Regions from separate parts of the Paenibacillus sp. J22P59 genome, predicted to be linked through region 3. Evidence: riboswitches for the same ligand, from Rfam matches in the RefSeq annotation. Region 3 holds a riboswitch; each other region holds the start of a gene.
The links. Region 3 has a riboswitch for cobalamin ahead of AC50YO_RS21145 (S-layer homology domain-containing protein). Riboswitches for the same ligand answer to the same signal wherever they lie in the genome.
Positions count from the first base shown of each region.

Region 1 (3,460 bases), on a different contig from region 3:
AAGATGAGCAGCATGCCTTTCGCCGAGAACGAATAAATTAAGGGCTTGTCCGTAGGCAACAAGCAGCGGGAAGCCGATAATGAGAAACGGCAGCAGAATATAGACATCAGACCAGCTCTTCATGCCTAAGCCGCCCATCAGCCAGAACAAGATCTGGTTCACCACATTATCTGATAAAGATACCATCAGTGATACGAATGACCCGAGAAAGGCTTGTACGATGACCCCTGACAAAATAAGCGTCTCAATCTGCATAATCCCCCTGCTGCGTGCCAAAGCAAACACGCCGAATAAGGTAATCGTACCTGTTACGAATGCAAGGATAGGAATCGTCCATACGCCAATAATGGTCTGGAAGCCGAAGGATATTAAGAACGCTGCGCCTACTGAGCAACCTGAAGCCACACCCAGCGCATAAGGATCAGCGAGCGGATTGCGAAGCACGCCTTGGAATCCAGCCCCCGCCAGTGCAAGGCAAGCTCCAACGAGTACTGCTAGCAAAACTCGCGACAAGCGTACTTGCGTTACGATCGCGATCTGGCCGTCTGACCATTCATGCGGCACATCCGACATCCATGGCAATTGATGATACAAGATACCTGCTACATCACTCATTGAGAGATCATCAGAGGAACCAATTGATAAACAAATGACGACAGAAACAGCAAGAAGGAGCATAGCTGCTCCTCCATAAATGACTAATTGACGTCTCATTATTATTTTATAAGATCCGGGTGAATTGCTTTGGCCATTTCGAGCAGCCCTTCTGAGAGCCTTGGACCAACGCGTACAAGCGGGTCCTCTGATACGGCAAACAGCTGTTTATTTTTAACCGCATCAATTGCTTCCCAGCCTGGACGGCTCGCAATTGCCGCCGCAATTGGGTTCGGATCTTCGCTAAGTGCTGGATAAATAATGATCGCAGGATTCTGCTTCACAATTTCTTCCGCATCCACCTGGAACCAGCCTTGCTGTGCAGCTGCAATATTCGTTCCCCCGGCAATAGTTAGAAGCTCATCAAGGAAAGTGCCTGAACCTACTGACCAGCCAGGTGAGAATTCCAAATAGACAGGCTTCTTGGGAGCATCCTTAACCGCATCAACTACCTGCTGCTTGACCGCTCGCATGTGCTCGGCTAACTTCTTCGTGCCTTCCCCTTTATTCATGATCTTGCCTACTAATTCAATATGCTCGACAGTAGCATCGTAAGTCTGGGGATCAGAAGCCAATACCGTAATTTTCAGCTCACGTAGACGTGTGATCGCATCTGTATTCATTCCTGATGAAGCCAATACAAGATCCGGATTAAGCGCGATAACGGCTTCAATATTTGTCGTCATATCACCGACTTTGGCTTTTTTGGCAGCCTCTTCGGGATAATTGCTGTATTCGTCCACGCCTACAACTTCTTGCGCAGCGCCGACAGCGAACATAATTTCTGTCTCACTTGGAACGAGCGTCACGACCTTCTCAGGCGCTTTCTCGAAAGTCAGCTCCGTTGAAGTAGCATCCGTAACGGTAAATGGATAGCTCGTTTCTGCTGCAGGACTTGCACTTGGCTGCTCACTCGGAGCGGGGCTTGCCGACTCTACCTGATTCTGCTGGTTGTTGACAGCTCCCTTGTCCGCGCCGCAGGCAGCGACGAGTACAAGCATAACCATTAACAAGGCAGCAACTGCCAACTTCATCATTCGGTTCATTTGTATAGTTCTCATTTTACTAAAGACACACCTTTCTATTTCTAAATTAATATAAAAAAAGCATTCCCGGCAATTGTGCCGGAAATGCTGTATATCCTCTCGCTCACGCAAAAAGATGGACTGCCCCACCAACACCTTCCTATCTCCACGTAGGATAAAGCGTTATAGGAACAGGCAGGTCTCCTGACTCGAAGCCTGGCTGCGCTGTCTTCCCAGTGTGAGTAACACCCAGTGACTTACTTGACGCAGCAGGTGGCATAAGTTGGCTATTGCCGCATTACACCGCTTCTTACAGTGGCGGGACCGTGCCGGTATTTCACCGGTCTTCCCTATTAAGCTGCAACAAATTGTTGAGCACCTGTTCAATCAATTATGAATTTATGACCTAGCTAATATACCATCGTTATTTAGAGTTTGTCTAGCATAATGGAGGGTAATAAGCAAGGGAATCCACTGGATTAAAGGATCGTGTGCCGAAGTGTCCGATTCAGTCTTAGGGCATTGGCAACGACCGATACCGAGCTGAACGCCATTGCCGTTCCCGCCATCCAGGGCTCTAATAATCCGAAGGCAGCAAATGGAATAATAAGCGCATTGTAGAAAAAAGCAAACATCAGATTTTGCCGGATGTTCCGGACAGTTAAGCGGCTAATGAACAGAGCTTCTGGTATAGCTGTCATGCGAGGCTGAAGCAGGGTGAGATGACCGGCTGTCAGAGCGGCATCCGTCCCGTCTCCCATCGCGATGCCAACATCAGCTGCCGCCAAAGCGGGCGCATCATTCCAGCCATCTCCGGCCATTCCTACGCGGTGCCCCTCTTTCTTAAGCTTCTGAACCAATTCCAGCTTATCTTCCGGCAGCATAGAAGCATAGACATTGGCAATCCCTACCGATGCGGCGGCGCTTCGGGCAGAAGCCGGATGGTCTCCAGTAGCCAATAAAATAGAAATGCCAGCTTGACGCAGGCGTTCAACCGATTCTTGCGCATAAGGCTTTATCGTATCCACGAGCGAGATTGCCCCTAGCACCAAGCCGTTGTCAGAAACATACAGCACGGTCTCTCCCTCTGCTTCACGCGCTTTCGCAAAGGTCATTATCGTAGAATCTGCCAAATTCCAAGCGCGCTCTGTTACAAATGCAGCATTCCCTATACCAACTCTTCTATTCTCGAGATAACCCTCCACCCCTTTACCGGGGGTATATTCGGTATCCGTAACTGACGGGAGAACGAGTCCCGCTTTATTGGCTTCCTCTTTTATCGCTTGCGCCAACGGATGAGCGGAGCTTGCTTCCACAGCAGCTGCTAAGCGAAGCAAGCCAGAACGACTGCTATTGACGGCATGAATGATACTGACATGCGGTTTTCCTGCTGTCAACGTCCCGGTTTTGTCGAGTACGAGGTGATCGAGCTGAGCCAATCGTTCAAGCGCGCTGGCATCCTTCACGACGATGCCTCGCTTCGCGAGGCGTCCTGATGCTACAACAAGCGAGATTGGCGTTGCCAAGCCTAATGCGCAAGGACATGCTGCCAGCACAACAGCTACAGAGCAGCGGAATGCTTGCTCCCAGCCCCCAGGCTCAATGATGAGCAGCCAGATCAGAAAAGTAGCCGCAGCCAGTATAAGCATAACAGGTACGAACCAGCTCGATATGCGATCTACATTCCGCTGAATAGCCGATTTGGATCGCTGCGCCTGACGCACTAATTCATGAATCCGATTCAGCATAGTCGCATGCCCTGCCGCTTCTGTACGAAGCCG
Region 1 covers NZ_JBXENX010000001.1:636,284-639,743, forward strand. The annotation lists gene AC50YO_RS02840 (FecCD family ABC transporter permease) at 1-714, opposite strand, end outside; gene AC50YO_RS02845 (ABC transporter substrate-binding protein) at 717-1,715, opposite strand; cobalamin riboswitch at 1,857-2,077, opposite strand; gene AC50YO_RS02850 (heavy metal translocating P-type ATPase) at 2,159-3,460, opposite strand, start outside.
Region 1: another riboswitch for cobalamin. It lies ahead of AC50YO_RS02845 (ABC transporter substrate-binding protein); the one in region 3 lies ahead of AC50YO_RS21145 (S-layer homology domain-containing protein).

Region 2 (3,460 bases), on a different contig from region 3:
ATTACACTATTGAAATCAGCAAGCTTCTCAAGCTGATTATAACCGCCGACATTCGTTACATCTTCACCTATCGAGGTAAAGCCAATAATTAATCTAGAATGCTCTGTCCATTTCGTTCTATCTAACTGGTTCTTTTTATTTTGAACAATCTTAACAACATTATCATGATAAGTATTGTAGTAGCCATCTGGAACAAGGTAGTTCCCTCTGGCTAATGAGAGGATTGACCATTCTCCATCACTTGTTCCGAATGACGGGTTCTTAACCATCTTCAAAATATAAGCGAGATTATCCTTTATTTGTTGCTCAACTAGAGTATGAAAACTTACTTTATATGTAATAACGAAGGAGCTCTCCGCTACATTTCCTGCAGGATCTTTAGCAGTTATGGTAATCGTATTATCGCCAATTTTGAGCGATACGTGATATTGGCTGTTGTTTGCTGGTACAAGTACGCCGTTGAGCTTAACCTCTGGCGTTATGTCACGATAGACATTGTCGGTTACGGTAACCTCGAAGCTAAGCTCACTTACCGTTACATCTTGGTTGTTCACAAGGCCATTGACGCTCAGCATCGGCGGCTCTGTATCATTCACATGCTCTATAGCTTCATCCAGATTATCAGGCTCATTACTGCTGCTTTCTTGTGCACCCTTCGTATCGGCAAGTACGGTATCAGCATGATTAGCCTCATTCTCATTAACAATAATGCCTGTCGTTGTAGAATCCGAACCCTGTGCATAAATGCTGGTCGAGAAGGTGGATAGGAATATGCTAACGATAAGCAGCCATGCTATAAACTTATTCGTTCTCATGTTGTTCATCTTCCTTTCAATGCTACTCAAATATAAAAAAAATGAAAATATGAAAAAACCACAAAAAAAGACCTCTCAACTTAATAGCTAAGAGGTTTTAATAGAATGTACAGCTAAACTAATAAAACATCTTTCTATCCATCGTAAAGCTAATCGCTTCTCTATCTAAACAGGGTAATACTCGAATAACAGACGCCTATGCCGCTCGCAATACAATGGCATTGGCGAGTGCATCATTCAGGTCTGCCAAAGCAGTATTCACGCTTAATTGTGTGCTTTCCATGTTGCTAAGCACGGTATAAGCAGCATTATAGGCCGCTAATACTGCTGTATCGGCAAGAATAGTTGACTTGGCTGGATCACTGTTAATCGCGCCAATTGCCGCGGTCAATGCATCCTTGTTGGCAGGAGTAATCAAGCTTCCGCCGTAGCCGTCACCAAGATCAGCACCATAGCCATATAGAGTGAATTGTGTACGAATAACGTCACCGTCAACCGGGAAATAATCGGACATGCCGTATGCTGGGAATACATTATTGACTGCATACATCCAGCCTGCCATCGGGCTATAATCGAATTCGCCCAGCCATGCCGCATCGCCTTTTGTTCCTACAGCCCCAAAGTCATTAATAAGCGGAGTCAGAATATAAGCTGGAATGCTCACGCTGCTTGTATCATTGTCTTTGATGAACGATAAGTAGAAGCCACTGCTTGTGCTTCCGGAATAATCATAATTGCCGCTTCCCAATAAGCGTGTCAATAGATCAGCCACATTATCGCCAGAATAAAGAGGAACTTGAATTGGCTCTGTACTATAACCCTGACCCAAAGTGAATTTCTCTACTGTAATCGTTACATAGCCTGTCGGTGTAGCATAGGCTGCAGTCGAGAATACAGATAAGAACAAACTTACAATAAGCAGGCATGTCATAACTTTAATCTTCTTCATATTAATCATCTTCCTTTCTCTCCATCAAAATGTAAAAGCAGGGACTTGCAAAGAAATTCGCACAAAAAAACCTCTCAACTTAGAAAAGTTAAGAGGTTTCCTTAGCAAGTACAGCTAAAATTAGCATACTAAAAAAACACCCTCCTATCCTTCGTAGAATTACCGGTGTCTCAAAACAGGCAGGTATTCTGGCTCAAGTATCATCATCCTCGCAGCCTTCCCAGTTTCCCAGTGGCATCTTGCAAGAACTCCTCTTATACAGCGGCGGGACCGCGTGGGATTGTCACCCACTTCCCTTTTAACCAATCTATGCGTTATGTAAAATTACGATCGCATAATTGGCACCTGTTTCTCATCGCTATTCAGTTTTCCTGATGTCTTTACTTACTATATCATTTTTTGTCTTGTTAAAGTTTTCTTTTTTTGAGAAAAGAAAAAAAGCATTACTCTAATCTATCGCTACTCGCATAGTTATAGACCTTGCCATTATATGAATTATAGCTTCCCCTTCAGTATATGAGCGGCCATCTCCTTATCATACCTGATTCTCCCTGCCTTGAAAAAATCCTCCTCTGCTTTCTCGAATTCACCAATAGCTCGATAAGCATCACGACGGCAGCTTAAAGCAATGACATATAGAATATTATTTAACTGCATGCCCTTTTTCATATAAGCTTCATAATGCGCTATCGCTTGACTATAATACTCGATAGCCTTCAGATTATTCTTCCGACCACGTTCAATATTCCCTTTGCTGTTATACAGGCTGACCAGTTCCTCAGGCTCAATCGCTCCACCGGACTCCAACGTTTCCAGATTAATTGCAATTGCACGGTCATAACATGCCATTGCTTCTGTTGCACATCCCTCAAGCTGCCTGTAAACCTGCCCTAGGTTCATTTGCAAATCACTGTCTGCACGTTTTGCCATTCTTTTATTATAAGCATACATAGCAGGGAGCAAGGCTATCGCTTTGTTCATATAGGCCAATGCTTCCTCTGGATGGGTCCGTTTGAGAAGATTACCATAATTTTTATAAGCGGTTATTTTCTCAGAAAAGTAAAGATGTGGGTCATAGCCTTGCTTTTCTAAGTCAGCAATCATATCCAATAAACTGTCCAGCAGTCTTTTTGCAGTGTCTGGCCGATTCCTATTCTTGTTATGAACCACCTGTTGTAATATATTCGCTGCCTTCGATTTAAAGGAAACAATTTTTCCTCTTCTATCCTTGGGCAGCCCCTTCTCCAACTGCTCATTGGCTTCGTTTAATAGTTGGAAGCAATTTTCTGCTTTTTCTTTATTGCCAGTCTTGGAATAAAGAGCAGCCAAGCTGTTCAAGCTATTGGAATTCGTAAGTGCACTGACCTTCTTCTTATGCGCATTTAGCAGATCCGTTGCCTCTTCCAGATGCTCTATGGCCTCTTGCAAAAGATTATTTTTCAGCAGCCCATCACTAATAAGAATCATTAGCCTTAAATAGATATCCGCATTAAAAGGAGCCTTCGCCTCCAATATCCTCTCTGTTACAGGATTTATTTTTCGGTAGAGCAGATAGAACCGCTGATGCAGCTCTTCATCTAAATAGCCATCATATTGAGCCAAGCTATCCATTAAGCTTTCGATAATCCCTGAATAGGATATGCGAAGCTCCTCCGCCACCCTGCTCGGAGCACATTCGACTACAACATTCAATAGC
Region 2 covers NZ_JBXENX010000012.1:99,723-103,182, forward strand. The annotation lists gene AC50YO_RS20050 (S-layer homology domain-containing protein) at 1-815, opposite strand, end outside; gene AC50YO_RS20055 (DUF4430 domain-containing protein) at 1,012-1,764, opposite strand; cobalamin riboswitch at 1,926-2,128, opposite strand; gene AC50YO_RS20060 (tetratricopeptide repeat protein) at 2,260-3,460, opposite strand, start outside.
Region 2: another riboswitch for cobalamin. It lies ahead of AC50YO_RS20055 (DUF4430 domain-containing protein); the one in region 3 lies ahead of AC50YO_RS21145 (S-layer homology domain-containing protein).

Region 3 (3,460 bases):
TTCAAAACCGATAATAGATGATCGTATGCTGCACTTGCTCTCGAAGCAATACAGGGGGTTGAGTGATTCTATTTGGGTAGTCATCGAATCTTACACAGGGCTATCTGATAAAATCAATAGGCAAGATGATGAGTATCCCGCTAGCTTTGTGGATACATACACATTAGCAACTCAAAAGATAGCTCCGCCTCGCAGTCTGAGAAAAGCAAAAATATCATCTGATCAAGTTGTAAAAAAGGTACATATCGGTTGGTTCAGCTATTGTTTTAGTGCTCCCATTTATATTTTGATTGCATCAGTATTCGTTTTTAAAGCTGCTATCATTCCGCTCTTTCTTCTCTTGGTATTAATTCGATGTGTACTGTTCGTATTCAGAAGAAACTGGAAGCTTATTATGTGGGAGCATACCTTTACTTATATCAATTACTGGGGCAAGCGTTATGAGTTTAAATATACCGATATTATTGAAGTTAAGAATAATTCAGAAAAAGTATTTATATATCTCAAAAGGAAACGAATTGTAATTCAAAAGCATGATACGATACATGTACCCCTTTTGCTTGCGAAATTGAGTCGATATTGAAAGTAAGGCTAATGAAACAGAATGCAAGGCTGTTTGAATTGCGGTGAAGCGTGGTTTTGTTGGGCTGCGATTCGCTTCAATCATAAACCCCCGTTCGCATGAGATCGGGGGCTATAGCCATTTTTACATTCAAACAGAACTAGAATATCTACGATATGCAGGTACATGGAAGTTTGGGGAGTCTGTGCTGTGAATAATCTTTTCTTCTCGTAGTGATCAATGAACCCAAAAATCTGCTTGCTTTTTCCTCAATAACTAATGATTGCACTCCATTCTTAAATGAAGTATTCTTCAATGAGCAACAGATTAATATCTCTACATAATTAATTATAAACTTGTAATAATCTAGAAAAACTATGCATTTATAATGAGGAGTAGATTAGTACAGCATCCATTATCAATAGGTTTTCGCCGGTTTCCGAAGTCGGCAGTATTTAACTACAACTTAATATGCTTAGATAAATGGTGCTGTGTATACACAGCTTAAAATGGAAGATCAGTGAAAATCTGACGCGGTCCCGCCACTGTAACGCTGAGTATGCTAACGTGTTTCCACTGTATTGTATACGGGAAGGAGTTAGTCATACGATGAAGCAAAGCCAGGATACATGCCATTTATTTTTTCTACGATTTCACGAGGATGAAAGGAGAGATGTTTAGCTGTACATTTATTAGGGGATCACAATGCCCTTATGTCCGGTTGTCAAACACCTTTCACATTGACTAGTGAAGGTGTTTTTTTGTTGTGCAAAAATCAATTAAATTCTAGGAGATGACTCATGTTGGTACAAAAAACAGCTAGAAGATACATGGCATTATTTTTAAGCTTATTGATGGTGTTTTCATTGCTCAGCCCAACAGCTGCAATCGCCTCAGGCGGCAGCTCACACGTCGAGGATATCAAAGGGTATGTGACGGTATCTGTTGAGAAATTCACCTTGGGACAAGGCTATATCCTTGAGCCGGTCCGTGTTCCTTTTCATGAAGGGGACAATCAAGCAGCAGTTATATCAGAGCTTTTGGGAGAAAGCCGCTACTTGCATGGCGGCAGTATAGAGAATAGTTTTTATTTATCCAGCGTATACGATTCGGGCGCCGGAGAAGCCCATATTCCCTCTTATATCTTGCAGGCCGTTGGAGGAGCAGGGAATATCGGTGATCGGACGGATGCAAACTGGTTAAGCGAATTCGATTACTTTTCCCAATCGGGATGGATGTTCGCTGTTAACCATTCCTTTCCGAATGTTGGATCTTCAGACACGATTGTTGAGAACGGTGATGTCGTTCGTTGGCAATATACTGTCTATGGGCAAGGACAAGACTTAGGGAGTCATGGTCAGCTAATTAATACTGCGAACAAAGATGCATTAACGGAAAAGGTAGCAGAGATTAATAGCAGTACTGATAAAACAGAAATTCTTGACGATGCTGCTATTCGAGCTGCGTATGATCATGCTTATGACGCGCTTACGAATATGGAAAGCAGTCAATCTGTCGTTGACACTGCACTCGAAGAGTTGGCAGAAGCATTGGGTGAGAACGTCGAAGTGAATAAGGCTGAATTGGTAGCCTCCATACAAGCGGCAGAGCTAAACAAAGCTTCTGTTAAGGTAAGTATAGATGGATATGATGTAATCGGGGCGGAATATTGGGTTCTTGAAGCAGAGCTTGATGCATTGGTTCAGGTTATTGTATCGGCTCAGGAGTTAATCGCTGATTCCAATGCCTCACAAGAAGATGTGGACGCTAAGGTATTAGCGCTCGATCAAGCTCAAGCAGCCTTTGATCAGGTCAAAAAACAAGGCTTATCAGAAGAAGCTCAACCTAAATATAATATTTCATTCACGGTGGCACCTAAAGCTACTAAGATAGAGCTCTACAATGCCAAGGATCAGCTCGTTGATATCGGTCAAGGCGAAGAAGGCACTTATAAAGTATACAATGCTTCTGTGCCTGCCGGCGATTATCGCTACAAAGGAATTGATGCTAGTGGCAACAGCATTGGCGGGGGTAAGCTAACGGTAACGACGGAGCCGGATCAAGCCTTTGCATTCCGTCAATTAAACCTTAAAGCCAGCAATTTTGGATGGAACGCTGGGATAGATTATACGGTGAGAATCGGTCAGAACAGTCAGGGCGACACGTCTCTAACTGTGGGAACGAAGACTGCTGCAGGCCAATATCCCGTACTTGTTCTTACGGGCAACAGCTATTTTTATTCTTTTGTACCAAGCGAGGCACGTGAAACGGAAGGCTATACTACACTTAGCAACAGTGTGACGGTTACATTATCCACTTCAGCACAGGCTATTAGTGGAGCAATTCCTTTATCGCGAATCATTACTTTTACAGTGCCAGAGGAAGCTACATTATTCGTAGGTCGGAAAATCAAGCATTTTGTTTCGTTTGAAAAGGTAGAGCCTACGGAATCGATGATTCAAGACGGTAAGCAAGTTTCTCGCTACAAGCTGGTGGATAACCAGGATTATAACTACCGGGTAAGCCAAGCAGGCAAGCTGACCAATACAGGGACGTTCAAAGCGAATGCGGCGAATGCAGCGATGGCTGTAACGGAGCAGCAATTGGATATTCTTCCGCCGAATTCGATTCTAAACCGGGGAACGTATCTGGAAGGGAATATTTATCTCAATATTAATGAGCAAAATCATTTGAAGCTGGCAGCGCCTGGCGCCGAATTCCAGTTGCTGACTTTGCGGAGCTGGCAGGCGCTAATTGAAGGTATCAATAATTATTTCTTTGAGCCTGATTTTCATTATGAGGTTATTTCTGGCGAAGAGGTTATTGATATTATAGAGGGCGAGCCGGGCAGCTATTCTACGATCCGTGCCAAAGAAAACGGAACAGCGATTGTTAAAG
Region 3 covers NZ_JBXENX010000014.1:32,562-36,021, forward strand. The annotation lists gene AC50YO_RS21140 (hypothetical protein) at 1-583, shown strand, start outside; cobalamin riboswitch at 1,030-1,213, shown strand; gene AC50YO_RS21145 (S-layer homology domain-containing protein) at 1,363-3,460, shown strand, end outside.